Regions from separate parts of the Janthinobacterium algoris genome, predicted to be linked through region 1. Evidence: predicted binding sites of a transcription regulator. Region 1 holds the regulator's gene; each other region holds the start of a gene.
What was found. The regulator sigma-54, encoded in region 1, starts transcription at its own class of promoters, with help from an activator protein. The targets are predictions, from matches to a motif close to TGGCANGNAANCTGCTTT.
Positions count from the first base shown of each region.

Region 1 (9,697 bases):
CGCGTCCACGTTTCCCGAATTGATCGGCACCATTTTTCGCACCTTGCCCGTGATTTCCGACCTCGACGGCGTCACCTTGAGCCTGCTCGACGAGGATGACGATATCGTACTGGTGATGGAAAAACTGGGTGTCGATTTCAGCGCCTTTCCGCAGTTGCTGTTCGTGCATGCCGTGGCGGAGCTGGGTTTTGCTGCGCCGGCTTCCGTGGCCGAGGGACAAGCGGCCTTGCCGCCGTTGCCGCTGCTGGGACAGTTCGATGCACCCGTGCATGGCCCGCGCTTTCCGCAGATCGACGCTCCCCTGCGCAGCGTGGCCCTGGTGCCCTTGCTGCGCAACAAGCGCCTGATTGGCAGCCTGAACCTGGCCAGCGGCGACGTGACGCGCTTTACGCCCTCGCTGGGCACGGATTTCATCAAGCACATGGCCTCCATCATCGCCATTTGCCTGGAAAACGTGATCAGCAATGAAATGCTGAAATACATCGGCTTGACCGATTCCTTGACGGGCGTCTATAACCGGCGCTATATCGACCGCCGCCTGCTGGAAGAAATCGCCCGCGCGCGGCGCCAGAATTATTGCATCTCATGCATGTATATCGACATCGACCATTTTAAGCTGGTCAATGACACCTATGGCCACCAGGGTGGCGATGAAGTGCTGCGCGAAGTGGCCACGCGCATCCGCACGGAGTTGCGCCGCTCCGATGCGCTGGGCCGCTTCGGCGGCGAGGAATTCGTTGTGCTGCTGATCGACGCCGCCCTCGATAGCGCGACGTTTGTCGCCGAACGCATCCGCGCCAGTATCGCCGGCACCATGTTTGACTTGCCGGGCAGCGCGCAAGCGTGGGTCAGCGTGTCGATAGGCGTGGCCAGCCTGGAAGCGAACGCGGCGCTGCTACCCATCGAAACGGTGGCGCAGCAACTGGTGGCGCACGCCGACCAGGCCCTGTACCAGGCCAAGGCGGGCGGACGCAACAAAGTCGTCAATTGGCAGGCGCAGGTGGGCTGACCAAGATCGGTTGATTATTTCAATAGCAATGTTTCCGCTTTGGCCACGGCATCGGCCGTGCCGCGCAGTACCACCACGTCACCGCTGGCCAGCCGCGTCTCGGGGGTAACATCAAGGCTGCCGCGGCCGCGGCGGATGGCCGTAACAAACGCGCCGCAGCCAGCCACGTCGATCGTGCTCAACGGCAAACCCACGCAGTGCGCGCCCTCGTTGATGGTGACCGTATGCAGGCGTTCCAACTCGGCATCGTCGCCCGCGTCGCTGGAACCGTGGAAATAGCCGCGCAAGGAGGCGTAGCGCTCTTCGCGCGCCGCCTGCACCCGGTGCACCACGCGGCGCAGGGGCACGCCCATCATGATCAGCGCGTGCGAAGCGAGCATCAGGCTACCTTCCATCAATTCCGGCACCACTTCGGCCGCGCCCGCCCTTTTCAGCAGGTCGAGGTCGGTGTCGTCGTGGCTGCGCACGATAACGGGCAAAGTCGGCGCCATTTCTTTAAGTAGATGCAATAACTTCAGTGCCGAGGGTGTGTTGGCGTAGGTAATCACCACGGCGCTGGCCCGGTAGATGCCGGCCGCCACCAGGCTTTCGCGCCGGCCCGCGTCGCCATACGAGACGTGGGCACCGGCCAGTTGCGCTTCCTGCACCCGTTCCGGGTCCAGGTCCAGCGCGTGGTATTCGATCTTTTCCTCTGCCAGCAGGGTGGCCAGGCTTTGCCCGCTGCGCCCGAAGCCGGCGATCAGCACGTGTTTCTGCGACGCCATGGTGCGCGTGGCGATCTTGGTAAGCGCCAAGGATTGCATCATCCAGTCGTTGGCCGCCAGTTTCATGACGATGGCGTCGGACTTGGCGATGAGGAAGGGCGCCGCCAGCATCGACAGCACCATCGAGGCCAGCACCACCTGCACGACGAACGGGTCCATCAGCTTGATGCCGCCAGCCAGGTTCAGCAGCACAAAGCCGAACTCGCCCGCCTGCGCCAGTCCCAGCCCCGTGCGCAAGGCCACGCCGTTGCTGGAACCGAACAGCCGGGCCAGGCCCGCGATCAGGGCGAATTTCAGCAGCACGGGGCCGCACAGCAGCAGCAAGACGAGCCACCAGTTGTCGAGCACGACGCGGATATTGAGCAGCATGCCGACGGTGATGAAGAATAGGCCCAGCAGCACGTCGCGGAACGGCTTGATATCCTCTTCCACCTGGTGCTTGAATTCCGTCTCGGAAATGAGCATGCCGGCAACAAACGCCCCCAGGGCCAGCGATAGCCCGGCCCGTTCCGTGATCCAGGCCGCGCCCAGCGTAATCAAGAGCAGGTTGAGCATGAACAATTCTTGTGAGCGGCGCTTGGCGACGATGGTCAGCCAGCCCCGCACCAGCTTCTGGCCGATGAACAAGAGCAAAATGAGTACGACCAAGGCCTTGCCGCCCGCCCAGGCCAGGGTTTCGGCCAGGTTGTCCGAATCGCGCGTGAGGGCGGGAATCAGGATCAGCAGGGGCACCACGGCCAAGTCCTGGAACAGCAGGATGCCGATGATCTTGCGGCCGTGTTCGCTTTCCAGCTCCAGCCGTTCCGTGAGCATTTTCGAGACGATGGCCGTCGACGACATGGCCAGCGCGCCACCCAGGGCGAAGGCGGCTTGCCAGCTCAGGTGGATGTAGGCGGACAGGTAGCGCCCGACGAACCAGCCGAAGACGACGGTGGCGACGATGGTGGTGACCACCTGCGCCATGCCAAGGCCGAAGACGATGCGCCGCATGGCGAGGAACCTGGGCAGAGAGAATTCGAGCCCGATGGAAAACATCAGGAAGACGACGCCGAACTCGGCCAGGGTGTGGCTGGCCTCGTTTTCCGCTGCCAGGCCCAGCGCGTGGGGGCCGATGACGATGCCGACGGCCAGGTAGCCCAGCATGGGCGGCAAATGCAACATTCTGAAAGCGACCACGCCCAGCACGGCGCTGCCGAGTAACATCAGGGTCAGTTCAAGCGAGGAAAACATGGGTTGCCCGGTACGGTCAATGGAAATCGTTGTTTGTTGTGACTGGCAAGTTTTTTGCTTTCCTAATTCGTTTATACTTTGGGCATGAGTGTAACCCATGAAAAAACAATGCTGAAAGCTTTTGATCGAATTGACATGCAAGTGACGACCGAGCGCGCCGTCGCGCTGGCCCGTACCACCTTGCAGATCGAGTCCGACGCCATCGTTGCGCTGCACACGCGCCTGGCCACGGACGACAGCGTGGGCCGCGCCGTGGCGATGTTGTTGCAATGCAAGGGACGCGTCGTCGTCTCCGGCATCGGCAAGTCCGGCCATATCGCGCGCAAGATTGCCGCCACCCTCGCTTCCACCGGCACCCCGGCCCTGTTCGTGCATCCGGCCGAAGCGGCCCATGGCGACCTGGGCATGGTCACCTCGGAAGATGCTTTTATTGCCATATCGTACTCCGGCGAATCGTCGGAACTGATGGCCATCATGCCCGTCGTCAAGCGTATGGGCGGCGTGCTCATTTCCATGACGGGTAAACCGAACTCCAGCCTGGCCCAGTTGGCCGACGTACACCTGGATATTTCTGTTGAGAAAGAAGCCTGTCCGCTGAACCTGGCGCCGACGGCCAGCACCACCGTGACCCTGGCCCTGGGCGATGCGATCGCCGTGGCCTTGCTCGACTTGCGCGGCTTCAAGGAAGAAGATTTCGCCCGCTCGCATCCTGGCGGCGCCCTGGGCCGTCGCCTGCTGACGCATGTGCATGACGTCATGCGCAGCGGCGAACGGGTGCCCAAGGTAGCCGTGGACGCGTCCTTGCTGCAGGCGCTGGAAGAAATGACGAAGAAGGGCATGGGCATGACGGCCGTCGTCGATGCGAATGACCGCCCTGTGGGCGTGTTCACCGATGGCGACTTGCGCCGCATGTTCGAGCGCGTGCAGGATTTCACGCAAGTGGCGATCCGCGACGTCATGCATGCGCAGCCGCGCAGCATCGCGCCCGAGCGCCTGGCCGTCGACGCCGTGGCCGTGATGGAGCAGTTCCGCATCAACCAGATGTTGGTCGTCGATGCCGACGGCAAGCTGGTGGGCGCCCTGCATATTCATGATCTGACGCAAGCGAAGGTGATCTGATGGACAGCGTAGCGGACAACTTGGCGCGCGCGGCCAAGGTCAAACTGATGATCTTTGACGTCGATGGCGTGCTCACCGACGGCAGCCTGCATTTCGGCCCGGATGGCGAGATGATGAAAACGTTTAATGTGTATGATGGCCTGGGCATCAAGCTGCTGCAGGAATCGGGCGTGCAGACGGCCATCATCAGCGCGCGCCGCTCGGCCATCACGGCGCGCCGCGCGCAAGACCTGGGCATTACCCATGTGCACCAGGGCGGCCACGACAAGCTGACGCCGTTTCGGGAACTGCTGGCGCTGACGGGCTTGACGGAAGAGCAATGCGGTTATATCGGCGACGATGTCATCGATGCGCCCATCCTGCGCCGCGTGGGCTTTGCCGTCAGCGTGCCGGGCGGGCGTCCGGAAGTGCAGGGACTGGCGCACCATGTGACGCAGGCCGGCGGCGGCCGCGGCGCGGTGCGCGAGATCTGTGAATTCCTGCTGCGCGCCCAGGACAACTATGCGCGCGTCATGGCGCCGTTCCTGGAGTGAGGCGCATTGCCATGCCGCCAGTGAGATTTGAAAGAGTGAAATCCTATGCGTAAGCCAGGAGGCGCCCATCGCTGGCGCATGATTTTTACCGTGCTGGGGGCCGTCGTCTTTGCGCTGGGCAGTTTTTGGCTGTTGGAAGTGATGAACAAGAATGCCCAGGACATCACGGCCAGCAAGCATCTGGATGAGCCAGACTATTTCATCACCAATTTCAGCCTGGTGCGCATGGACTTGACGGGCAAGCCCAGCTATATCGTATCGGGCACCAAGCTCACGCATTATCCGCTGGACGATTCATCCGATATCGACCAGCCCTTCGTACGCAAGCTCACGCCAGGCATGCCGCCGATGAACATGAATGCGGAATTGGCGCATATCGACCAGGACAATACCCGGCTGCAACTGCACCGCAATGTCGTGATCGACCGCGTGGCCAGTCCGAAGGCGCAGAAACTGACAGTCAAGACGGAAGCGCTGACGGTGTTCCCGGATGAGGAAAGAATGGAAACGGACGTGCCCGTCGATATCCTGACGGGCGCCTCGCGCATCAATGGCATCGGCATGAAGGCCAATAACGCTACCGGCGTGGTGGAAGTGCAGAATGCGCTGCGCATGGTCCTCCCGCCGAAACCGCGCCCGGCCGCGGCGGCAAAATGACAGAATGAAACAAGGAAACCATACTATGAAGAACATCTTGCTGTTGACCGTATTTTCTCTGGCCATGATGGGCGTGGCGCATGCCGAGAAGGCCGATTCCGAGAAGGAAGCCGTCATCACGGCACGTAGCGGCCATGTCGATGACGTCAAACAGGTGCGTACCCTGACGGGCGACGTCGTGCTGGTCAAGGGTACTTTGACCATGAAGGCGGGCCGGGCCCTGATCACGGAAGATCCGCAAGGCTACCAGTTCATTACCTTCTGGGCCGATCCCGGCAAGCTGGCCACCTTCCGCCAGAAGCGCGATGGCGCGGGCGATCTGTGGGTCGAAGGCGAAGCGGAGCGCGTGGAATACGACAACAAGACGGAAGTGGTGAAACTGTTTTCCAAAGCCAAGCTGACGCGCCTGGAAGGCACAAAAGTCACTGACGTGGCCAATGGCGCCTTCATCTCATATGACAGCCGCAAGGAAGTGTTTGCGATGGAAAACTCCGACAGCGGCACCAGTACCGCGGATGGCGGCAGCGTGCGCATGGTGATCCAGCCGAAGACCAAGGCACCGGCGGCGGAGAAAGCGCCGGCCACGCCTGCGCCAGGAAAGAAATAATGGACAATACTCGTTGCGGCAGCACCCTGATCGTTCGCGGGCTGCAAAAAACCTATGGCAAGCGGCAAGTCGTACATGATGTTTCGCTGCAAGTCGAATGCGGCGAAGTGGTCGGGCTATTGGGTCCGAACGGCGCCGGCAAGACCACCTCGTTCTACATGATCGTCGGCCTGGTGCCGTCGGACGGCGGCAGCATCGATATCAGCGGCGTGGACATTTCCCGCCTGCCGATCCACCGCCGCGCGCAGATGGGCCTGTCGTATCTGCCGCAGGAAGCATCCGTGTTTCGCAAGCTGACGGTGGAAGACAATATCCGCGCCGTGCTGGAAATCCAGACCGTCGAAGGCCGTCCCCTGAAGAAGGCCGAGATCGAGGAGCGCCTGGATAAATTGCTGGCCGACTTGCAGATTGAAAAGTTGCGCGAGAACCAGGCGCTGTCCCTGTCGGGCGGCGAGCGGCGCCGCGTGGAAATCGCCCGCGCGCTGGCCACCGACCCGCGTTTCGTGCTGCTCGACGAGCCGTTCGCCGGTGTCGACCCCATCGCCGTGATCGAGATCCAGCGTATCGTGCGCTTCTTGAAGGAGCGCAATATCGGCGTCCTCATCACCGATCATAATGTGCGCGAGACGCTGGGTATCTGCGACCGTGCCTACATTATTAACCAGGGCTCGGTGCTGGCGTCAGGACGCCCCGACGACATCATCGCGAACGAGTCGGTACGCCGGGTCTATCTGGGCGAACACTTCCGCATGTGAGCCAATGAAACAATCATTGCAGCTGCGCACTTCGCAGCACCTGGCACTGACGCCGCAGTTGCAGCAATCGATACGCCTGTTGCAATTGTCTACCCTGGAATTGCACCAGGAACTAGAGCAATTACTGACGGACAATCCCTTGCTCGAGCGCCTCGACGATCCGCTCGACCGTTCGCTGCGCCTGCTGTCCGATGGCGCCTTGAGTTCCACGGCCGCGCCGGCCGATGCACCGCCCCAGCCGCCAAGCCAGGAGGCGCCTGCAGCGCCGGCCGAAGCGGAGACCTTTGATGGCGAGGCTGGCGACAGCCCGGCCGCAGCGGATGGCGGCGACAGCGATTGGAGCGAGGCGAGCCGGGGCAAGGCGCCCGACGACGAAGATTCGCGCCCGCAACTTGAAGCCCATCACTGCACCCTGCGCGAACATTTGATGGAGCAGATGCGCGTGACGGTGCTCGAATTGCGCGACCGCGCGCTGGTCGAGCTGATCATTGACGCGCTCGACGACAATGGCTACCTGGAAGAGTCGCTCGACGACATCCTGGCACGCCTGCCGCAAGAGCTGGAAATCGACGCCGACGAGTTGCGCACGGCCTTGTCCCTGCTGCAAAGTTTCGATCCGCCCGGCGTGGGCGCGCGCAATGCGTCCGAATGCCTTGCCTTGCAAATCAAGCGTTTGCCGCATATCGCCATGGTGACGCGGCGCATGGCCCTCGTCATCGTGGAAAAGCACCTGGCCTGGTTTGCCCAGCGCGATTTCAACAAGCTGAAAAAAGCCCTCGATTGCGACGAGGAAGACTTGCGCGAAGCGCAGACCGTGATTCGCCAGTGCAATCCGCATCCGGGTGCCGTCTTCGCCTCAGATGTGTCCGATTACGTGGTGCCCGACGTCGTCGTCAAGCGCGCGCGCAATGGCTGGCAAGTCACCCTGAACAACGACGTCATGCCGCGCCTGCGCGTCAACGCCATGTACGCCAACTTGCTCAAGCAGGGCAAAGGTGAGGGCGCCATGGGCGCACAGTTGCAGGAAGCCAAGTGGCTGATCAAGAATATGCGCCAGCGCTTTGACACGATCTTGCGCGTGGCGCAGGCGATAGTAGAAAGACAAAAGAACTTTTTCTCGCATGGGGCCGTTGCCATGCGCCCCCTTGTGCTCCGTGAAATAGCTGATACACTGGGTTTACACGAGAGTACTATCTCGCGGGTAACAACTCAAAAGTACATGCTGACCCCGCATGGCATGTTTGAGTTGAAATATTTCTTTGGTAGCCACGTCGCCACCGAAGCGGGGGGCGAAGCGTCATCGACGGCGATACGGGCATTGATCGTGCAACTGACAGGAGCAGAAGACCCTAAAAATCCTTTATCCGACAGTAAGATTGCGGACATGCTGGGGGAACAAGGCATGGTGATTGCGCGACGTACTGTTGCCAAATACCGGGAAGCGTTGAAAATTCCGCCAGTGAGCCTGCGTAAGTGTTTGTAAGTTTTTTTCGGTTCCTCTGCGGGCCGGAGTCGATGGACCGCACGAACCCGATCATCTTTAGGAGTGTGTATGAATCTCACCATCAGCGGACATCATCTCGAAGTCACACCAGCCATCCGTGAATACGTACAAACGAAGCTGGAACGCGTGAAACGTCATTTCGATCAAGTCATCGATATTGCCGTGATTCTGACCGTGGATAACCTCAAAGAGAAAGAAAAACGTCAAAAGGCTGAAGTCAACCTGCGTCTGAGTGGCAAGACCGTCTACGTGGAAAGCCTGGGGCAAGACCTGTATGCCGCGATTGATACCCTGATCGACAAGTTGGACAGGCAAGTGATGAAGTACAAAACCAAAGTGCAAGGGCACGGTAAAGAGGCGATCAAGCATCTGCCAGACAACTCGGACGAAGAATTCGCCGCCGCCTAAGAACACCAAAAAACCTACTGCGCGTCGCGATTTGCGGCCTCCGATGCTTACTGTGCATATGCACAGCTCCGCTTCTCAGCCACAACTCACATCCGCTCGCTACGGTTTTCCCACGTGTTCTACGGCCTGCGACTTTGAACCGGTTGTGATCAACTAAGGGCGCACATTGCGCCCTTTTTTGCGCCCGGACCTGTCAAACGCAATATTCCCCTCGCAAGCGCTAGAATGTTCCCGTTCTCACTTTTTTTCATTTTGCCATGAGCGACTTCGTCCAGACCTCCATTCGCAACCGCACGGGCCACATCGTGCTCGACCGCCCGAAAGCCTTGAATTCCTTGTCGCTGGACATGGTGCGCGCGCTGAGCGCGGCTTTGCTGGCCTGGCGCTACGATCCGCAGGTGGACGCCGTCGTGATCCGTTCCAGTAGTGAAAAAGCCCTGTGCGCCGGCGGCGACATCCGTTTCTTTTACGATGCGGGCCTGGCCACGCCGCAAGGCGGCAGTGCCCAACTGGAAGATTTCTTTACGGAAGAATATGCCTTAAATCATTTAATTCATTTCTATCCGAAACCGTATATCGCCGTGCTGGATGGCGTGGTGATGGGCGGCGGCATGGGCGTGGCGCAAGCCGGGCCAGGCAACCGCCTGCGCATCGTCACGGGCCGCACGCGCATGGCCATGCCGGAAGTCAATATTGGCTTGTTCCCGGACGTGGGCGGCAGCTATTTTCTTTCCCGCCTGGCGGGCCAGCTGGGCCTGTACCTGGGCTTGACGGGTTTGACGATCAACGCGGCCGATGCCCTGTACACGGGCCTGGCCGATGTGTACCTGCCTGAGGCGCACATGGGGGCGCTGTTGGACCTGTTCGAATCGACGCCGGGTGAGGCCTTGCCGGTGGCCATCAAGGCGCTGGCGGCACCGTTCCAGGCCGAGGCGGGCGCTTCTGTCTTGGCCGCGGCGCGCGCGGCGCTGGACCGCCATTTCGGCGCCCCTTCTGTTGCCGCCATCATGGCTTCGCTGGCGCAGGATGACAGCGTGTTCGCCAGCAAGGCCTTGGCGGCCATGCGTCTGCGTTCGCCGCTGATGATGTCGGTGACCCTGGAATTGCTGCA
Region 1 covers NZ_JBNYXZ010000010.1:187,501-197,197, reverse strand. Annotated here, with positions in the region: gene ACQ4W7_RS16800 (GGDEF domain-containing protein) at 1-1,009, shown strand, start outside; gene ACQ4W7_RS16795 (cation:proton antiporter domain-containing protein) at 1,024-3,003, opposite strand; gene ACQ4W7_RS16790 (KpsF/GutQ family sugar-phosphate isomerase) at 3,112-4,122, shown strand; gene ACQ4W7_RS16785 (KdsC family phosphatase) at 4,122-4,655, shown strand; gene lptC (LPS export ABC transporter periplasmic protein LptC) at 4,701-5,312, shown strand; gene lptA (lipopolysaccharide transport periplasmic protein LptA) at 5,338-5,919, shown strand; gene lptB (LPS export ABC transporter ATP-binding protein) at 5,919-6,674, shown strand; gene ACQ4W7_RS16765 (RNA polymerase factor sigma-54) at 6,679-8,157, shown strand; gene hpf (ribosome hibernation-promoting factor, HPF/YfiA family) at 8,227-8,586, shown strand; gene ACQ4W7_RS16755 (enoyl-CoA hydratase/isomerase family protein) at 8,844-9,697, shown strand, end outside.

Region 2 (9,697 bases), on a different contig from region 1:
TGGAATATAATGATAATCATTCTCATTAATATCCCAACAACACCATGCGCACCTTCCGCCTCGCCCCTACCCCCTTCGCCCTGGCCGCCTTCCTGCTGGCCAGCACCACCGCCCACGCCCAAACCACCGCTGCGGCGTTGCCCGGCGACGCGCAGACCATGCCCACGGTAGTCGTGAATGCGTCGGCCGATGCGTCGGCGGAAGGCTTGTCGAAAGCCTATGCGGGTGGCCAGGTGGCACGCGGCGGACGCATGGGCTTGCTGGGCAATGTGGACATGATGGACTCACCATTCGGCAGCACCAGTTACACGCAGCAATTCATTGCCGACCAGCAAGCACGCAGCGTGGGCGACTTGCTGCAAAGCGATCCGGCCGTGCGCATGTCGCGCGGCTATGGCAATTTTCAGGAAGTGTATGTGATCCGCGGCTTCGCCCTCGATTCCGATGACGTGGCGTATAACGGCCTGTATGGCGTGCTGCCCCGTCAATATGTATCGCCGGAATTGCTCGAGCGCGTGGAAGTGTTCCGCGGCGCCAGCGCCTTCTTGAACGGCGCGGCGCCGGGCGGCAGCGGCATCGGCGGCGCCATCAACCTGATGCCCAAGCGCGCCGGCAACACGCCGCTGACGGAATTGACGCTGGGCGTGGAATCGGGCGGTCACGCCTACGCGGCCATCGACGTGGCGCGGCGCTTCGGCGAGAACCAGGAATTTGGCGTGCGCGTGAATGCCGCCAAGCGTCAGGGCGAGACGGGCATCAAGCATGAAGACCATGACGTGGGCATGTTTTCGGTGGGCCTCGACTATCGCGGCCGCGGCTATCGTTTATCAGCCGATGCCGGCTACCAGAATTTCGACTTGACGTCGCCCCGTCCATCCGTCGGCATTGGCAGCGTAGCCGTGTTGCCTGGCGCGCCCGATGCCTCGAAGAACTTCGCGCAGCCGTGGAGCTATTCGAAGGAACACGATGTGTTCGGCACGGCGCGCGCCGAAGTGGACCTCGCCAAGGACGTGGTGGGCTGGGCCGCGTTCGGCAGCCGCTCGACGAAGGAAGCCAACAATCTGGCCGAGCCGTCATTGACCTCGGTTAATGGCGATGCCAGCGTGTACCGCTTCGACAATGCGCGCAAGCAGGAAATCCGCACGGGCGAACTGGGCATTCGCGGCAAGCTCAATACGGGTGCCGTCCGGCACACCCTGGTGGCCAGCTGGTCCGGTCACTGGAATGAAGCGAAGAATGCGTATGCGATCAGTGACTACGCGGGCTTGCCGACGAATATCTACCATCCGCTGGATGTGGCCATGCCGCCCACGCTGCCCGCGAACTCGGGCGGCGTGATGAGCGACCCGCGCCTTACGCAAAAAACCATCCTCAGCAGCTACGCCGTGGCCGATACCATGGCCTTCCTCGACGACCAGCTGTTGCTGACCGTGGGCCTGCGCCGCCAGCAGATCAAGGATGCCGGCTACGACTACAACACCTCGGTGCTGCAAGGAAAGGCCTATGGCGAGAGCGCCACGACGCCCGTGGCTGGCATCGTCTTCAAAGCCAGCAAGAACGTGTCGCTGTACGCCAACTACATCGAGGCGCTGGTCAAGGGCCCGGTTGTCAGCGATACCTACTTTGATGGCAATAACTACGTGCCGTTGAGCAACAAGGGCGAGGTATTCTCGCCATACAAATCCAAGCAAAAGGAAATCGGCATCAAGTATGACGGTGGCAAGCTGGGCATGAGCGCCGCCCTGTTCACGACGGCCAAACCCTTGCAAGCCGTGGTCGGCACGCGGGCCGAACTTGCTGGCGAGCAGCGCAACCGTGGCCTGGAATTGTCGATTTTCGGCACACCGATGCAGGGCGTGCGACTGCTGGGCGGCCTGACCTGGCTCGATACGCAACAGCGCAAGACGGACAAGCCGGCCAACAATGGCAAGGATGTCATCGGCGCACCAAAAACGCAGCTCAGCGTGGGCGGCGAATTGGATGTGCCCGGCGCGCCTGGCCTGTCGCTGAACGCCCGCACCATCTACACCTCGACGCAGTATGCGGACCTGGCCAACAGCAAGCAATTGCCATCGTGGACGCGCCTCGACGTCGGCGCGCGCTACCTGACACAAGTGGCGGGCCATGACGTGACCTTGCGGGCCCGCGTGGACAACGTGGCCGACCGCAGCTACTGGGCATCGGCTGTCTCCTCGTTCGACGCCGGCAGCCTCGTACTGGCCGCGCCGCGCACCTTCGTCGTGTCGGGCAGCGTGGCGTTCTAACTCAGCCTCCGCCAGCCTGTGCCAAAGCTGTCCCATGAACGGGGCAGCTTTTTTTTCGTGCGCGCCTGTGCCGGCACGCCCGATTCGGCGACAATGCCCGCATGAAACGACTCCCTGCCCTGCTGCTCTTGCTCAGCCTATCCCTGCCGGCTGCTGCCCAAAAGCAAGCCGCCTGCCCGTATGCCGCCTGGAAAAGCGGCTTCAAGGGCGATGCACGGGCACAAGCCACGTGTTTATTGCGTCCCGTCAAGCTGTATGCGCGCTTGGGCGACAGCGCGCCTCTGCCGGATTTTCTTGCCGCCCACATCGGCCAGCGCACGGGCATCGCCCCGGCCCGCCTGCGCGCCTGGCTGGCCGAGCAATCGATCAGCGAAGCCGACGTGGGTGGCGCCGTCGACGCTCCGCTGTCGCGCGCCGTGGGCCGGCTGGCGGCGCCCATGGCGCGGTATTTCGTCATCCACGACACCAGCTACCCGAATTTCCTGGCGGACTCCATTCCCGCGCACATCAATGATGCCGGCTGGGACTTCAATGACTTTACGCTGCGCAATCCGGCGCTGGGCGGCGGTCCGAAAGGCCATGTGTATGTGAACCGCCTGGGCGGCTCGCTGCAAGTGCGGGACTTTGGCACGCCCGGCTACGCCAGCAAGCTGGAAAAGGACAAGCCTTCGCTGACGGGCCTGTTTCTGCACGTGGAGCTGGTGCAGCCACGCAACTCCGTACCGGGCGGCGGCAAGGGCAACGACGGCCTGGCACCCGATCCGGGCTTTACGCCGGCGCAATACGAGCGGTTGGCCCTGCTGTACATCGCCGCCAGCGTGCGCAAGGGTACGTGGCTGATCCCTGCCTTCCACGCCGTGCTCGATACGGGCTATGCGAACGGTCATGATGATCCACAGAATTTTTCCCTGACTGCATGGTCGCAGGCGATCGCCCGTTTGACCAGCAATAGCATGTTGCTCGTCGCGCCATAAGCTGCCAACAAGCGAGAGCGTGGAGCATGTTTCAAGAGCAAGTATTGACGAGTTACCTCAGCAATACTAGTCGCGCCACTGCATTCTCCCACTCATCGGCGAGTGGCATTCCTACGCAAGCGTAGGCGAAAGGCTGACGATATTACACCATAGACGCCCTACCATGGTTTCAGGCAACGGCATCATCGGCTGATGAAACCTTAGCCAGATTTTTCAATCACATTGGAGATCATCATGACTGCATCAAACCAAGGCGGCAATCGAGGCGGCAATAGCAAGTCGGACAGCAATTCCAAAGAATCGCAAGCCAGTTCCAGCGCCAGCAAACAGTCGCAAGGCGGCAGTGGGAACCAAGGCGGCAGCAAGTCGGACTCGTCGCAAAGCGGCGATACGAGCAACCGCGGCTTTGCCTCGATGGACCCGGAAAAGCAGCGCGAAATCGCTGCCGAGGGCGGCCGTGCCGCACATGCTTCCGGTAACGCGCATGAATTTACCAGCAAGGAAGCCCGCGAAGCCGGCGCGATGAGCCACAAGAACGATGGTAATCAGCAAAGCGACAGCGGTTCGCGCGGAAAAACCGATGGCGGCCAGTCGGGCGCTGGCAACCAGGGTGGCTCGTCGCGTTCTGGTTCTGGCTCTGGCTCTGGCTTATCCGCGTCGTCCACAGACAAGGATAAATCCGGTTCGGGTTCGCGTTCGAAATAAGACCTGCATGGGCGCGCCACGGCGCGCCCAAATTACTACGAGGAATCGACATCATGCCTACGACATCGAAATCAACTGAAGCAGCCGCCACAGGCCGTAGCCCTAACACAACACAAGTAGACGCCATTGATCTTCTGGAACAGGATCACAAAAACGTCAAAGCCTTGTTCGAGCAATACGCAGGACTCAGCGACCGCTCACGCGCGAGCAAGAAAAAGCTGGCGACGCAAATCTGCCTGGAATTAACCAAGCACGCCACGGCAGAAGAGGAAATTTTCTATCCGGCCGTGCGCGAAGCGACTGGCGACGACGATCTGATGGATGAAGCAACGGTCGAGCATGCCTCGGCGAAAGATCTGATTGCGCAGATACTCTCGATGAATGCCGACGAGGATCTCTACGATGCCAAAGTCAAGGTACTGTCCGAGCAGATTGAGCACCACGTAGGTGAAGAGGAAGGCGAAATGTTTCCCAAGGCACGCAAAGCTAATCTTGACCTAGACGGTTTGGGCGCGGCAATCGCAGCGCGGAAAGCCGAAATCGAACTTCCGCTATTACAGTAACAGTCGTGATACGGCGGCGCGTCCTCACGCGCCGCTTTTTGCGTAGGCAACCCTCGCTTCCGCCCCCCTGTCCAGGCAAGGCGCGCGCATCGTTGATGCGCGCGAGATAACGCCCGTTCCCATCACATCTGGTACGCGCCGTCTCGTGCATCGCCTGCGGGCGCGCCACAGTACTTCTCGTCCCCTACCTGCCTGACCCCACGCGCGCCGATGGCTGAAGTCGGCGCGACGGGAGATATAACAGTGACGTAAAATAGTAACGCCAGCCTATGCAGCCCCCTCATTACGCGGCGGAGATCGCGCTGCATCCGTCTGGTGGCGACCAGCACAGGCTTTAATCAACATGAAAGTACAACAAATGAAACTCGCCGCATTTATTGACGCCAAAATGCCGCAAATTCTTGCAGAGTGGACTGCCTTCGCGAGGACAATCGAACCGAACTCCGCTCAGATGTCCGAACTGGCGCTCCGGGATCACGCCGAGGCGATTCTGCGTACCGTGGCACTCGATATCGAAACGAACCAAAGCAAGCAGCAGCAATTCGATAAGTCTCAGGGCAGCACAATGCCTGCGGCCGAGGAAGAAACCGCTGCCGCCATCCACGGTCGCCTGCGCCACGCAAGCAATTTTTCGCTGCTGCAGCTTAGCTCGGAGTTCCGAGCGCTGCGGGCAACCGTCTTGCGTCTGTGGTTGCCGGAAGTGAGTCAGATGTCGGCAACGAGTACGTATGAAATGGTGCGGTTTAACGAAGCGATCGACCAGGCGCTGGCCGAGTCCATCGTGACCTATTCGGCACGCGCAGACCGCACCAAAGATCTGTTTGTCGCCGTACTGAGCCATGACCTGCGCGCGCCCTTAGCCAATATCACAACTGCGGTGGACTTGTTGGCTCGGCAGGCGAGCATGTCGGAACACGCGATCAGCCTTGCCACAAAAGCCAAACGTAGCGCGATGCTGATGGGCGCGATGGTGACCGACCTGCTCGGATTTACGCGCCTGCAAATGGGAGCGACCTTGCCAGCCTCGCGCACGCGCATCGATGCGGACGAGGTATTTCAGGCAGCAGCGACCGACGCGCGCGCGATGTACCCTGCGAGCGCCATCATTTATCGGCCCAGCGGTAGCCTGGTCGGCGCCTTTGACGGCCTGCGGCTGCACCAGTTGACGACCAATCTTTTGATCAATGCAGCGCAATATTCGACCAAGGGCAAGGAGGTGGTGCTGGAAGCCGAGGGACTTGCCGAGACGATCGTCGTCAGGGTAAGCAACATCGGGCCGGTCATCGCGCCGGAGGCACTGAAAACAATTTTCCAACCGCTCGTTCAACTGAACCTGGATGCTGAACTGGATGCACGACCGAACACCAGTCTGGGTCTGGGCCTGTTTATCGCCCAAGAAGCTGCTTGGGTGCATGACGCGACGATCACGGTGAGTTCATCCGAATCCGTCGGCACCGTGTTCACAGTGACGTTCCCGCGCACTGTCGCGCCGTGATGCCACTCTTCAGTCTCGATACGCACGCTGGACGCCGCTGAGGTCAAGCCGTCGATTGCCGGCCGTTCTTGCCGCCTCGCGCCCAACTCCCCAAGAACTGACACCGAATGCACCATAACGGTGCGGATGATGGATTGACGCTACAAAAATGGTCGTTTTTTACACACTTTCGCTGGCACCTCATTGGCACGCTTCCTGCTGAGCTATACGTAGACACGGCTCAAGGGAAATCACAACATGGCAAATTTTTTCAATGAAATGACTGCGGATGAAGTGGGTACGGACAGCAAGGTACGTGAACACTATCGTGAATTTGACAACTGGCTGGCGCAGCAATCCCCCGAGACCATCGCCCGCAAGCGGGCCGAAGCCGATCTGACGTTTCGCCGCGTCGGCATCACGTTTGCCGTCTACGGCGACGATGCCGGCACGGAACGTCTGATACCGTTCGACACCATCCCGCGCATCATCCCCGCCGCCGAATGGGCGCAGATGCAGACGGGCCTGGTGCAGCGCGTGCAAGCCTTGAACATGTTCATCCATGATATTTATCATGAGCAAAACATCATCAAGGCGGGCATCATCCCTGCCGAGCAAATCTACAAGAATGTCCAGTATCGCCCGGAAATGCAGGGCATTGCCGTCGCCTCCGACATTTACGCGCACATCGCCGGTGTCGATATCGTGCGCGCGGGCCAGGGCGAATTCTATGTGCTGGAAGACAATCTGCGCGTGCCTTCCGGCGTATCCTACATGCTGGAAGACCGCAAGATGATGATGCGGCTGTTCCCGGAACTGTTCGCCCGCAACCGCATCGCCCCCGTCGACCATTACCCGGACATGCTGCTCGACAACCTGCGCTCCGTCGCGCCCATGGGCGTGGATGACCCGACAGTCGTCGTCATGACGCCCGGCATGTACAACTCCGCCTACTTCGAACACGCCTTTTTAGCCCAGCAAATGGGCGTGGAACTGGTCGAAGGCAAGGATTTGTTTGTCAACGACAATTCCGTGTACATGCGCACCACGCGCGGACCCAAGCGCGTGGACGTCATTTATCGCCGGGTCGATGACGATTTCCTCGACCCGCTGGCCTTCCGTTCCGATTCCTCGCTGGGCGTGCCGGGCCTGCTGTCCGTGTATCGCGCCGGAAGAGTCACCCTGGCGAACGCCATCGGCACGGGTGTGGCCGACGACAAGTCGATCTACCCGTTCGTGCCCGACATGATCAAATTCTACCTGTCGCAAGAACCGATACTCAACAACGTGCCGACCTATCAGTGCCGCAAAGGGGCCGATTTGTCCTACGTGCTGGCGAACCTGGGGAAACTGGTGGTCAAGGAAGTGCATGGCGCGGGCGGCTATGGCATGCTGGTGGGGCCGGCGTCCAGCCGGGCGCAGATCGAGGATTTCCGCCAGCGCCTGCTGGCCAATCCCGCCGGCTACATCGCCCAGCCGACACTCGCCCTGTCCGCCTGCCCCACGTATGTCGAGGCCGGTATCGCGCCGCGCCATATCGATTTGCGTCCGTTCGTGCTGTCCGGCAAGACGATTTCCATGGTCCCGGGCGGCCTGACCCGCGTGGCTCTGGGCGAAGGCTCGCTGGTGGTCAATTCCTCGCAAGGCGGCGGCACCAAGGATACCTGGGTACTCGAAGCCACATCCGCTTTTGCAGGAGAGAAAACATGCTGAGCCGCACCGCCGATCATTTGTTCTGGATGGCCCGCTACACGGAGCGGGCGGAAAACACGGCGCGCATGCTCGACGTCAACATGCAAACGTCGATGCTGCCCCAGTCCGAGCAAGACGCCGAGCAGGGCTGGCGCGCCACCCTGGGCATTTCCGAGCTGCAAAGCGCGTACGACCACAAATATGGCCGCGATGGTCAATTTCACACGCGCGACGTGCTCGACTTCATGGTGCGCGACCCGAACAACCCCTCGTCCATCTTCGCCTGCCTGACGGGCGCGCGCGAAAACGCCCGCGCCGTGCGCGGTACTTTGACGACCGAAGTGTGGGAAATCCAGAACGCCACCTGGCTCGACATGCAGAAACGTTTGAAAAGCAATCTGCTGGAAACGGACCCCAGCCAGTTCTTCGAGTGGGTCAAGTACCGCTCGCATCTGTCGCGCGGCGTCACTTTAGGTACCATGCTCAAGGATGAAGCCATCCATTTCATCCGCCTCGGCACCTTCCTGGAGCGGGCCGACAACACGGCGCGCATCCTCGACGTGAAGTTCCACGGCGCGCGCGATACGTCGAAAGACATCACCCAGCGCGACTTTTACTACTGGGCGGCCTTGCTGCGCTCCGTTTCCGGCTTCGAGATCTACCGCAAAGTCTACCGCGACGTGATCACCCCGGCACGGGTGGCGGAATTGCTGATGCTGCGCGGCGACATGCCACGTTCCTTGCTGGCCTGCATGGATGACGTGGTGGAAAACCTGAAACAGGTCCGCAACGATGTCTCGGCCGATACGGAAAGGTTTGCCGGCAAGCTGCATGCGGAGCTAAAATTTGGCCATATCGACGACATCATGAAGGCGGGCTTGCACCTGACCCTGACCGAGTTTCTAGAAAACATTTATGACCTGGGCAACCGGGTCAGCCGCGACTTCCTCGTTCCCTTGGCGGCCTGATGCAACTTACTATCCGCCACGAAACCCATTACGCCTACAGCGCGCCGCTGGCCTACACCATCCAGCAACTGCACCTGACGCCGCGTATCGAGCCGCAGCAGCGCGCCCTGTCCTGGCAAATCACCACGCCGGGCCGGTGCCATGCCTACACGGATGCTTACGGCAATTTGTCGCACATGCTGACGATTAACGGCAGCCATCAATCGCTAAGCCTGGTGGCGCATGGCGTGGTGGAAACCATTTATCCGCACAAGGGACGGCTGAACTTGATCGATACCTTGTCGCCGCTGTTGTTTACCATGCCAACGTCCCTGACGCAGGCCAACCCGGCCATCCTGGAACTGGCGGCCGCCAGCTTGCCGGATCGGCGCGTGACGGCGGGCACCGGGTATTTGCTGCGCCTGGCCGAGCACATCGTCGGCAAGGTGGCCTATGAAAGCGGCGCCACCATGGTCACCACCACGGCCGGCGACGCCCTGGCCCTGGGGCGCGGCGTGTGCCAGGACCATGCGCATCTGTTCCTGGCCTGCTGCCACGCCTGGGGCATCCCGGCCCGTTATGTGTCCGGCTACATCGATCCGGGCACGACGGGCCACGCGGCCAGCCACGCCTGGGTCGACGCCTGGACGGAAGACACGGATTTCGCGGGCTGGGTCAGCATCGACGTGACGCACGCGCGGCTGATGACGGATGCGTATTGCCGCCTGGCCATCGGGCGCGACTACGATTCGGCCGCGCCCGTGCGCGGCGTGCGCCAGGGTGGCGGCACGGAAACATTGAGAGTCGATGTGCAGATCGTGCCCGTGTAAGCCGGCAGAAATGAGGCTGGCCGGGCCTTGCCAGCAGGTGGCATGGCCCGGCTGGTGTAGAATGCTTCCCCTTTTGACTTGATTTACGACGATGACTTATTGCATAGGCATGCGCCTCAACGAAGGCCTGGTCTTCCTGTCCGACTCCCGCACCAACGCCGGCGTGGACCAGGTGGGCACCTTCCGCAAGATGAGCGTGTTCGAGAACCCGGGCGACCGCATGCTGGTCCTGATGACGGCCGGCAACC
Region 2 covers NZ_JBNYXZ010000024.1:47,210-56,906, reverse strand. Annotated here, with positions in the region: gene ACQ4W7_RS26010 (TonB-dependent receptor) at 45-2,264, shown strand; gene ACQ4W7_RS26005 (hypothetical protein) at 2,366-3,238, shown strand; gene ACQ4W7_RS26000 (KGG domain-containing protein) at 3,473-3,943, shown strand; gene ACQ4W7_RS25995 (hemerythrin domain-containing protein) at 3,997-4,506, shown strand; gene ACQ4W7_RS25990 (sensor histidine kinase) at 4,850-6,001, shown strand; gene ACQ4W7_RS25985 (circularly permuted type 2 ATP-grasp protein) at 6,239-7,693, shown strand; gene ACQ4W7_RS25980 (alpha-E domain-containing protein) at 7,687-8,640, shown strand; gene ACQ4W7_RS25975 (transglutaminase family protein) at 8,640-9,449, shown strand; gene ACQ4W7_RS25970 (proteasome-type protease) at 9,541-9,697, shown strand, end outside.
Region 2: ACQ4W7_RS25985 (circularly permuted type 2 ATP-grasp protein) is a predicted target of sigma-54. The motif match lies at 6,186-6,203, and genes of this name have one in related genera.

Region 3 (9,697 bases), on a different contig from region 1:
TGACGTTTGGCGTGAGCTTGTAGAGCAGACCCAGCACCGGCGTCGTATGGCTGAATTCCAGGCTGCCGCTGTCATCGCCATTGCCGAGGAAATGGTCGTCGACCGCCACTTTCATCTTGCTGTAGCGCACACCTGCGCTGAGCAGCCATGGTCCGCTTTGCCATTCCATCTGGATATAAGGATCGAGGCTGGAGACGACATCTTGCTCGTCGCGGCGCAGCTTGCCTTTTACGCCAAAGCTATTGCCGATGAAGTTCTCATAGCCGGTGCGGTCATCGCTGGAGCGGCCATAGTCGATGCCGATGGTGGTGCTCAGCTTGCCGCCGGCCAGCTGGTTCACGTGCAGCCAGTTGGTATCGATACCATAGAACTGGCGCTGGAAGTCGACCACGCCGCCCGAATGGCTGGCTGGCGCCTGGAAGCCTTTGGTAAATGCCTGGTACTGGATCACCTCGCGGTTGCCGCCATACGCCATCACATGCAGGCGGTCATCGCCGAACGATTGCTCGTAGGTGGCACCGATTTGCTGATGGTCGATGCTCTTGCGCGTGTTGTAGCGTTCGGCCAGGGTGCGCTTCGGGTTTTGCGTATCGCTCGCGTCGATTTCACCGGCGCGCGGGTCGCGGGAAAACGTGGGCCAGGTGAGGCCCAGCGGATCTTGCGTATTGCCCTGGTGCAGGCTGTTGGCGACGATGGTCAGCTTGCTGTCTGCAGTGGGCTTGACGGTGATCTTGCCGAAAGCCTGTTCACGCGTGGCGGTGCTGTGGTTGCGGAAGCCGTCCGTGCGGAAGCGCGAACCGTCGAGCACGTAGCCGATGCCGCCTGCCTGGCCTTGCGCCGTCAGGTCCACCTTGCTGGTGCCGTAGCTGCCGCCCGTCACGTTCAGTTCCACGGATGGGGGATGTTGGCCATCCCTGGAAAACAGCTGGATCACGCCGCCCGAGTGGTTGCCGTAGATGGCAGAAAACGGTCCGCGCAGCACTTCGATGCGCTCGGCCGTATCGAGGTTGAAGGTGGCGGCCTGGCCTTGGCCGTCGGGCATGCTCGCAGGAATGCCATCGCTGATCAGTTTGACGCCGCGCACGCCGAAGGCCGAGCGGGCGCCGAAGCCGCGCGACGAGATTTGCAAGTCTTGCGCATAGTTCTGACGGTTCTGCACGACCAGGCCCGGCACGGCGGCCAGCGCTTCCGACGCGTTGACGCGGATTTGTCCATCCTGGATGCGGGCGCTGTCGACGACGTCGATGGAAGCCGGCACTTCCTGGCTGGGGTGGGCGATGCGGCTGCCGCTGACGACCACTGTGTCCATGAGTTGCCCGTTGGCCAAGTCAGCGGCCTCGGCGGCGAAGATGTGGGGCGCGAGGGTGGCGCTGCCGGCGACAAACAGACTGGCAATGGTGTTCAGGCGGAAACGATGCTGCATGCGGATTCTCCAAATGAATAAAAGCCGGCTTGAGCGGCGTGTGTGGCATAAGTCTGCCTAGTCTTATCAAGCAATATGCCTGCCATGTCTCCATTGGTGGGCTGAAATTATACGCTTGTCAGTGGCACGGCGTTTGCATGCAGCAATGGTCAGATGCGCCGATACCGCGCGCTTTTCCCTCGTTTTGCCATTGAAAAGGTGATTATGCCCAACTTCTTCTCGCGCTTGCGCCAGGTGTGCTGGCTGTTGCCTGCGCTCGCCAGCAGCGCCATCCAAGCCGCTCCGTTTGCCTATGTGCCCAATGAAAAATCGGGCACCCTGAGCGTGATCGACACGGCTACCGACCAAGTGGTGCGCCAGATCGCCGCCGGCACGCGTCCTCGCGGCATCGCCGCCGGCCCCACCGGACGCCAATTGTTTGTTACGGATGCCGCCAGCAGCGCCTTGTTGCTGATCGATAACGCTGGCGGCACGCCCGTGCGCAGCGTGGCGCTGGGCAAGTCGCCCGAGGGCGTCAGTGCTTCCCAGGACGGTCGTTACGTGGCCGTGGCCGTCGAGGAAAACAATAGCGTGGCCTTGCTCGATGGTCAGACGGGCACATTGCTGGCCGACATCAAGGTGCAAGGGCGCAATCCGGAACATGCCGTCTTCAGCCCCGATGGGCGCTGGCTGCTGGTCAGTGCAGAAGAGGCTGAGCAAGTCGATGTCATTGATGTGGCGCAACGCCGCCAAGTGGCTTCCATTGCCGTGGGTTTGCGTCCACGCGGCATCGGTTTCAGTCCGGACTCGGGCCGCGCCTACGTGGCGTGCGAACTGGTCAATGCCGTCTACGTGATCGACATGACCGCGCGCAAGGCGATTGCCACTATTCCAGCGGGCAAGAATGCCAACGGCATCGCCGTCCATCCCAGTGGCAAGCAGCTGTATGTTTCGAATGGCACGGATGGCACGGTGATGGTGATCGACACGATCAGCAACAAGGTGACGGCAAGCATAGCCGTCGGCAAGCGCCCGTGGAACATGGCCATCACGCCCGACGGCGCCAAGCTGTACGTGGCCAATGGCCGCTCGAACAGCGTTTCTGTCATCGACACGGCCAGCGCGCGCAAGGTGGCCGATATTGCCGTGGGTGAATTGCCATGGGGCGTGGTGATTCGCTAGCGGCACAGCAAAGGTGTTACAGACTGGTACACCTGTTCCATTGTGCAGCGGCGCAGGGAACGGACGGCGCTGGCCCGAATTGGAACAGGATAGTCCTGCCTTGTTCAAAACGCACACACAGTCCCCTGGGCTGAACGACCGGCGTGCGGTGGCGATCAAGCGCATCGATCTGGCCGCCATGCCCTTGTAACAAGGGTAAAACCGGCTAAGTTGGTAGTGGGACGGCGAGCTGGCACGGCATTTGCGGAAGACTCCGTGTACTCACCCCATCTGTAACAGACGTTTGATTTTAATTAAATCAATTCCATTCTAATTAACCTGATAGAGGACGACATGAATCTCGCAGACATCAGCAAACTGGGCGTAGCCAACCCCTTCAAACAACGCTATGACAATTACATCGGCGGCAAGTTCGTTGCACCAGTAAAAGGTGAATATTTTCCCAACATCACACCGATCACCGGTTTGCCGTTTTGCGAAATCGCCCGTTCCACGGCGGAAGACGTCGAGCTGGCGCTGGATGCCGCGCATGCCGCCAAGGATGCCTGGGGCAAGACTTCACCTGCCGAGCGCGCCAATATCCTGAACCGCATCGCCGACCGCATCGAACAGAACCTGAGCCTGATCGCCACGGCGGAAACCATCGATAACGGCAAGCCGATCCGTGAAACGATGAATGCCGACATTCCGCTGGCCATCGACCATTTCCGTTACTTTGCCGGTTGCATCCGCGCGCAGGAAGGTTCCGTCGCGCAAATCGATGCGGAAACGTATGCCTATCACTACCATGAGCCGCTGGGCGTCGTGGGCCAGATCATTCCATGGAATTTCCCAATTCTGATGGCCGTGTGGAAACTGGCGCCAGCCCTGGCTGCCGGCAATTGCGTCGTCTTGAAACCGGCCGAGCAAACCCCCGCCTCCATCATGGTGTTGATCGAACTGATCGGCGACCTGCTGCCACCGGGGGTGTTGAACATCATCAACGGTTTCGGCCTGGAAGCGGGCAAGCCGCTGGCGTCGAGCAAGCGCATCGCCAAGATCGCCTTTACGGGTGAAACGGGCACGGGCCGTTTGATCATGGGTTACGCGGCGCAAAACCTGATTCCCGTCACCCTGGAGCTGGGCGGCAAGTCGCCGAACATCTTCTTTGAAGACGTGATGGATGCCGATGATGATTATTTCGATAAGTGCCTGGAAGGCTTCACCATGTTTGCGCTGAACCAGGGCGAGGTGTGCACCTGCCCATCGCGCGTGCTGATCCAGGAATCGATCTACGAAAAATTCATCGAACGGGCCTTGAAGCGCGTGGCCGCCATCAAGCAGGGCAACCCGCTCGATGCCAGCACCATGATCGGCGCGCAGGCGTCGCAGGAGCAGCTGGAAAAAATCCTGTCCTACCTCGACATTGGCCGTCAGGAAGGCGCCGAAGTGCTGGCTGGCGGCGAGCGCCACACGCAGGCGGGCGACCTGGAGGGCGGTTACTACGTGCGTCCAACGGTGTTCAAGGGCCACAACAAGATGCGCATCTTCCAGGAAGAGATTTTCGGGCCAGTCGTGTCTGTGACCACCTTCAAGGATGAGGCCGAAGCGCTGGCGATTGCCAACGATACCTTGTACGGCCTGGGTGCCGGCTTGTGGACGCGTGACGGTTCGCGCGCCTTCCGCATGGGCCGCGCCATCCAGGCGGGCCGCGTGTGGACCAATTGCTACCACCTGTATCCAGCCCACGCCGCGTTCGGCGGCTACAAGCAGTCGGGTATTGGCCGCGAAAACCACAAGATGATGCTTGACCACTACCAGCAAACGAAGAATTTGCTGGTGAGCTATAGCCCGAAAGCGCTGGGCTTCTTCTAAACCGGCAACAGGCACCGCACCTGTCTATCCAGGTGCGGCGCGCAGAAAGGGATGCCATGAGTGCAGCAATTGCCCGGGTGGTCGCCACCGATGCGGCGCTGGAAATGATGGACAAGTTGCGCCAGCGTCACGGCCCGCTGATGTTTTTCCAGTCGGGTGGCTGCTGCGACGGCAGTGCGCCCATGTGCTACGCGCTGGGCGAGTTCGATGTCAGTGATACCGATATTTATCTCGGCAATTTGAATGGCACACCGTTCTACATGGGGCTCGAGCAATTCGAGTACTGGGAGCATACCCAGTTGATTATCGATGTGGTCGATGGCAATGGCGGCATGTTTTCACTCGACAACGGCACGGGCAAGCGCTTCCTGACACGCTCGCGCCTGTTCACCGATGAAGAGTGCGCGCTATTGCATGCCCAGCCGCATGAGCACCGCAAGACCTGATACACACATACTAATAAAACAGAGGGAGATGATTGTGCAGAAAAAAATCATGGGGATACTCGTCGGTTTGGGTTTTGCTACGCTGGCCCAGGCGGCCGACGTGGGCAATGTCACCAATGCCATGCTCGACAGTACTGCGAAGAATCCGGCCAGCGTCTTGTCGTTTGGCATGGGCACGCAGGGCCAGCGCTATTCGCCGTTGACGCAGATCAATGACAAGACCGTGGCCAAGCTGGTGCCGGCCTGGTCGTTCTCGTTTGGCGGCGAAAAACAGCGGGGCCAGGAATCGCAGCCATTGATTCATAACGGCAAGATGTTCGTCACAGCATCGTATTCGCGCATCTTTGCCGTTGACTTGAAAACGGGCGCCAAGCTGTGGAAATATGAGCATCGCTTGCCGGACGGCATCATGCCGTGCTGCGACGTGGTCAACCGCGGTGCCGCCCTGTACGGCAATTTGGTGATTTTCGGCACGCTCGACGCCTACCTGGTAGCGCTGGACCAGAATACGGGCAAGATCGTCTGGAAGGAAAAGATCGACGATTATGCGGCCGGTTACTCGATGACGGCCGCGCCGCTGATCGCCGAAGGCTTGTTGCTGACGGGCGTGTCGGGCGGCGAATTCGGCATCGTGGGCCGGGTCGAGGCGCGCAACCCGATGACGGGCGACCTGGTGTGGAGCCGTCCTACCGTGGAAGGCCATATGGGCCACCGCTACGACAAGGATGGCAAGGCCATCGATAACGGCGTATCTGGCACCGTGAACAAAACCTGGCCGGGCGACCTGTGGAAAACCGGCGGCGCTTCGACCTGGATGGGCGGCACCTACGATCCGCAAACCAAGCTCGCGTATTTTGGCACCGGCAACCCGGCGCCGTGGAACAGCCACTTGCGTCCCGGCGACAATCTGTACTCGTCGTCCACCGTGGCGCTGGACGTGAAAACGGGACAGATCAAGTGGGCGTATCAAAACACGCCGAACGATGCCTGGGACTTCGACGGCGCCAACGAGTTCGTCACCTTTGACATGGATGGCAAGCGTTACGGCGGCAAGGCCGACCGCAACGGTTTCTTCTATGTTATCGATGCAACGAACGGCAAGCTGCAGAACGCTTTTCCGTTTGTAAAGAAAATCACCTGGGCCAGCAGCATCGACCTGAAGACGGGACGGCCGAACTACATCGCCGCCGGCCGCCCTGGCGACCCGACCAAGGGAGAAGAGGGCAAGAAAGGTACGACCGTGTTTGCCGCGCCCGCTTTCCTGGGGGCCAAAAACCAGATGCCGATGGCGTACTCGCCGCAAACCAAGCTGTTCTATGTGCCTGCCAACGAATGGGGCATGGACATCTGGAACGAGCCGATCAGCTACAAGAAGGGTGGCGCCTTCCTGGGTGCCGGTTTCACCATCAAGCCTTTGTTTGACGATTACATCGGCGCCATGCGCGCCATCGATCCGAAGACGGGCAAGATCGTCTGGGAAATCAAGAACAACGCGCCGCTGTGGGGTGGCGTGATGAGCACGGCCGGCAATCTGGTGTTCTACGGCACGCCGGAAGGCTACCTGAAAGCCGTCGACGCGAAGACGGGCAAGGCGCTGTGGAAATTCCAGACGGGCTCCGGTGTCGTGGCGCCACCCGTCACCTGGCAGGATGGCGACACGCAATATGTGGCCGTCGTTTCCGGCTGGGGTGGCGCGGTGCCGCTGTGGGGCGGCGAAGTCGCCAAGAAGGTCAACTTTCTGGAACAGGGCGGTTCCGTGTGGGTCTTCAAGCTGGCATCGAAGTAAGGGGTGAAACGCCCGGGCCACTCGGATGGGTGTCTCCCCGTCTGCCGGGCGCTTTCTTTTTTCTGACGGCCCAGGCCGTCAGTTTTTTGTTTACCTGTACCTCGGCTATGCATACTTTCGGTCAAAAAATGAACACCGTGCGTGGCGATTGATCCGCTGTTGCACACGTCGACACGCCATTTTTTTCTTTTCCCCTCTGAGCCGTGCTGGGCACGCTTATTGCCAAAGCTTGAGGTACATCAAGCTTTGGTGTGCACACTAAAAACAGAGAAGAAAGAGGAGAAAAAAATGAAGCTATGGATCAAGCTGGGGAGCCTGGGTGTCATGACAATCGCAGCGATGGGGCAGGCGCAAGCTGTCGATATCAAGGCTGGTGACTGGACGGTGTCGGTGGGCGGCATCGTCAACGCCTATTACACGCAAGTGTCGTGTTCGGGCGATGCGGTGGGCGGGCTGGCGCTGGGCGGCCAGGCGCTCGGTTGCGGCGGCGAAAAGGATCGCACCACAATCGGCAACGGCTTGCTGCCGAATGGCTTGATCACTTCCGCTTCGTCGCGCCTGGGCGAGTACGACGTGAAAGCCTTGATCGGCATCTACAACTCGACGGCCACCGACAGCGCCATCAGCCAGAACAGCGTGGTCGATGTGCGCCAGGCATTCTTTACCTTTGGCAATGAGCAGATGGGCACCTTCAAGCTGGGCCGCGACTATGGCATCTTCGGCGCGAATGCGATCCTGTCCGACATGACCTTATTGGGCTCGGGCGCACCGGTGCAGGCGACGCAGCGGGGCCGGGTGACCCTGGGCCATATCGGCGCCGGTTATACCTATCTGGGTAACTATGGCCAGATCATGTACAGCACGCCGAAGTCGGGCGGTTTTGGTGCCGACGTGGCGCTGGTCAGCCCCGTTTCCGATACGCCCATCGTGGCAGGCTCGACCTATTCTTCGAAGTCGAGTCCGCAAGTGCAAGCGCAGCTGACGTATGTGCAGGAAGGCTTGAAAGCCTGGCTCGGCGTGAAGTCGCAAAAATTCACCTCGAAAACGCCAGGTGTCGATGACCTGACCATGCGTGGCGTGGAAGTGGGCGGCTCGTACCAGATGGGGCCGGCCGGCGTGCTGGTCAACTTCCAGGGCGGCAAAGGGCTGGGTATCTTGTCCGATGCGGACCAGGGCGATACCAAGTCGAAGAACTGGCTGCTGCAAGGCACTTACAAGACGATAGACAAGCTGAAGCTGGGCTTGTCCTACGGCATCAGCAAGAACGACGATAACACGGCCGGTACGGGCGGCTTGAAGTCGAACGCCAACCTGACCCTGGGTGCGTATTACTCGCTCAACAGCGCGATCACCCTGGTGGGTGAATTGGGTCAGACGCGCTCGAAAGGTTTTGCCGGTGGCGAAGCGAAGATGAATGGCGTGTCCCTGGGCGGCATTATTTTCTTCTAATTAATGAACGCGGCGCCTTGCGACAGGGCGCCGCACGGAGCGCAATACATGCGGATAATGCGGCTATTCATCGGATGCTGGCTATTCCTGTTTATCCTGGGACAGGCGTGGGCGGGCGTGCTGACCAAAGCCGAGCTGGCACGGCGCTTTCCTGCGCCCCTCATCGTTGGCGACAAGGAGGCCGACTTGCCCGTCTGGCCCTTGTTCCGGCAAAACGCCACGGCCACCGAACTGGTCGGCTACGTTTTTGAATCGTTGGACCTGGCCCCCATTCCCGGCTTTTCCGGCGTGCCCGTCAATTTATTGATCGCCATCAATCCGCAGGGCGATTTTCTGGACGTGGCCGTGCTGTCGCAGCACGAACCCGTGTTTCTCGATGGCCTGGGTGAAGCACCGCTGTTCCAGTTCGTCAAACAGTACCAGGGTCTGTCGCTGAAACAGAATATCGCCATCGATGCCAGGAAGAAACGCGCGCCAGACGCCACCCATGCCGATATCGACGGCGTGTCGAAGGCCACGGCCTCCGTGCGCATCATCAACCAGAGCGTGCTGGCGTCGGCCTTAAAAGTGTCGCGTAAGAAACTCGGCTTCGCGCAAGGCCGCGATCCCGACCAGATTGCCCGTATCCGCATGGAGGTGTTTGAAAAACTCAGCGCGGCGCAGATGCTCAAACAGGGCTTGATTCAGCATGTACACCTGAGCAACAAGGACGTGGAAACCTTGTTTGCCGGCAGCCCCGGCGCGGGACTCGATGTGGAAGCCGCGAGCGCACCGGACAGCGTGTTCATCGACCTGTACCTGGCGTATGTGTCCGTGCCCACGGTGGGACGCAATCTGTTGACGGAACGCAGCTGGAACAAATTGCGCAACCGGCTCGACGAGGGCGACCATGCCATCCTCGTCATGTCGCGCGGGCGTTACAGCGTGCTGGGCGACGACTTCGTGCGCGGCACCGTGCCCGACCGGCTGTTGCTGAAGCAGGATGGCTTGCCCATCGACATGCGCGACCTGGACCTGGAGTTGAACTTGTCGGAGGGGGCAGCGTTGCCGACGGAAAATGTCGCTGTCTTTCGCATCATCAGCCAGGCGGGACTCGATGCGGCCAGCCCGCTGGCATTTTCTCTCCCCATCACGCGCAACAAGGGTATCGTGTATCCGGAACGCATCGCTCGCAACGTGGATTTCAACTACCGCTTGCCGGCCGATTTGTATACGGCGCCGCAAGGCGACGATGCCACCTGGCGCGGCACGTGGAAGAACCGCAAGGCTGAGCTGCTGCTATTGGTCGCCGGGCTGGCGCTGCTGTCCGGCGCATTGGCGTGGCAGAAACGCCTGGTGCGCGAGGGGCGGCAATTTACCTGGTTTCGCAGCCTGTTCCTGGTGTTCACCATCGGCTTCATCGGGTATTACGCGCAGGGGCAGTTATCGATCGTCAATATCACGGGCGCACTCCAGGCGCTGCTGGCGGGTCGCAGCCTGGGCTTTTTCCTGTTCGATCCGATGACGGTGATCCTGTGGGCTTTCGTGCTGCTCAGTCTGCTGATTTGGGGGCGCGGCACGTTTTGCGGCTGGCTGTGT
Region 3 covers NZ_JBNYXZ010000034.1:2,609-12,305, forward strand. Annotated here, with positions in the region: gene ACQ4W7_RS28735 (TonB-dependent receptor family protein) at 1-1,423, opposite strand, end outside; gene ACQ4W7_RS28740 (beta-propeller fold lactonase family protein) at 1,628-2,584, shown strand; gene adh (aldehyde dehydrogenase) at 2,918-4,438, shown strand; gene ACQ4W7_RS28750 (DUF779 domain-containing protein) at 4,495-4,884, shown strand; gene ACQ4W7_RS28755 (methanol/ethanol family PQQ-dependent dehydrogenase) at 4,934-6,670, shown strand; gene ACQ4W7_RS28760 (porin) at 6,959-8,119, shown strand; gene ACQ4W7_RS28765 (4Fe-4S binding protein) at 8,177-9,697, shown strand, end outside.
Region 3: adh (aldehyde dehydrogenase) is a predicted target of sigma-54. The motif match lies at 2,815-2,832, and genes of this name have one in related genera.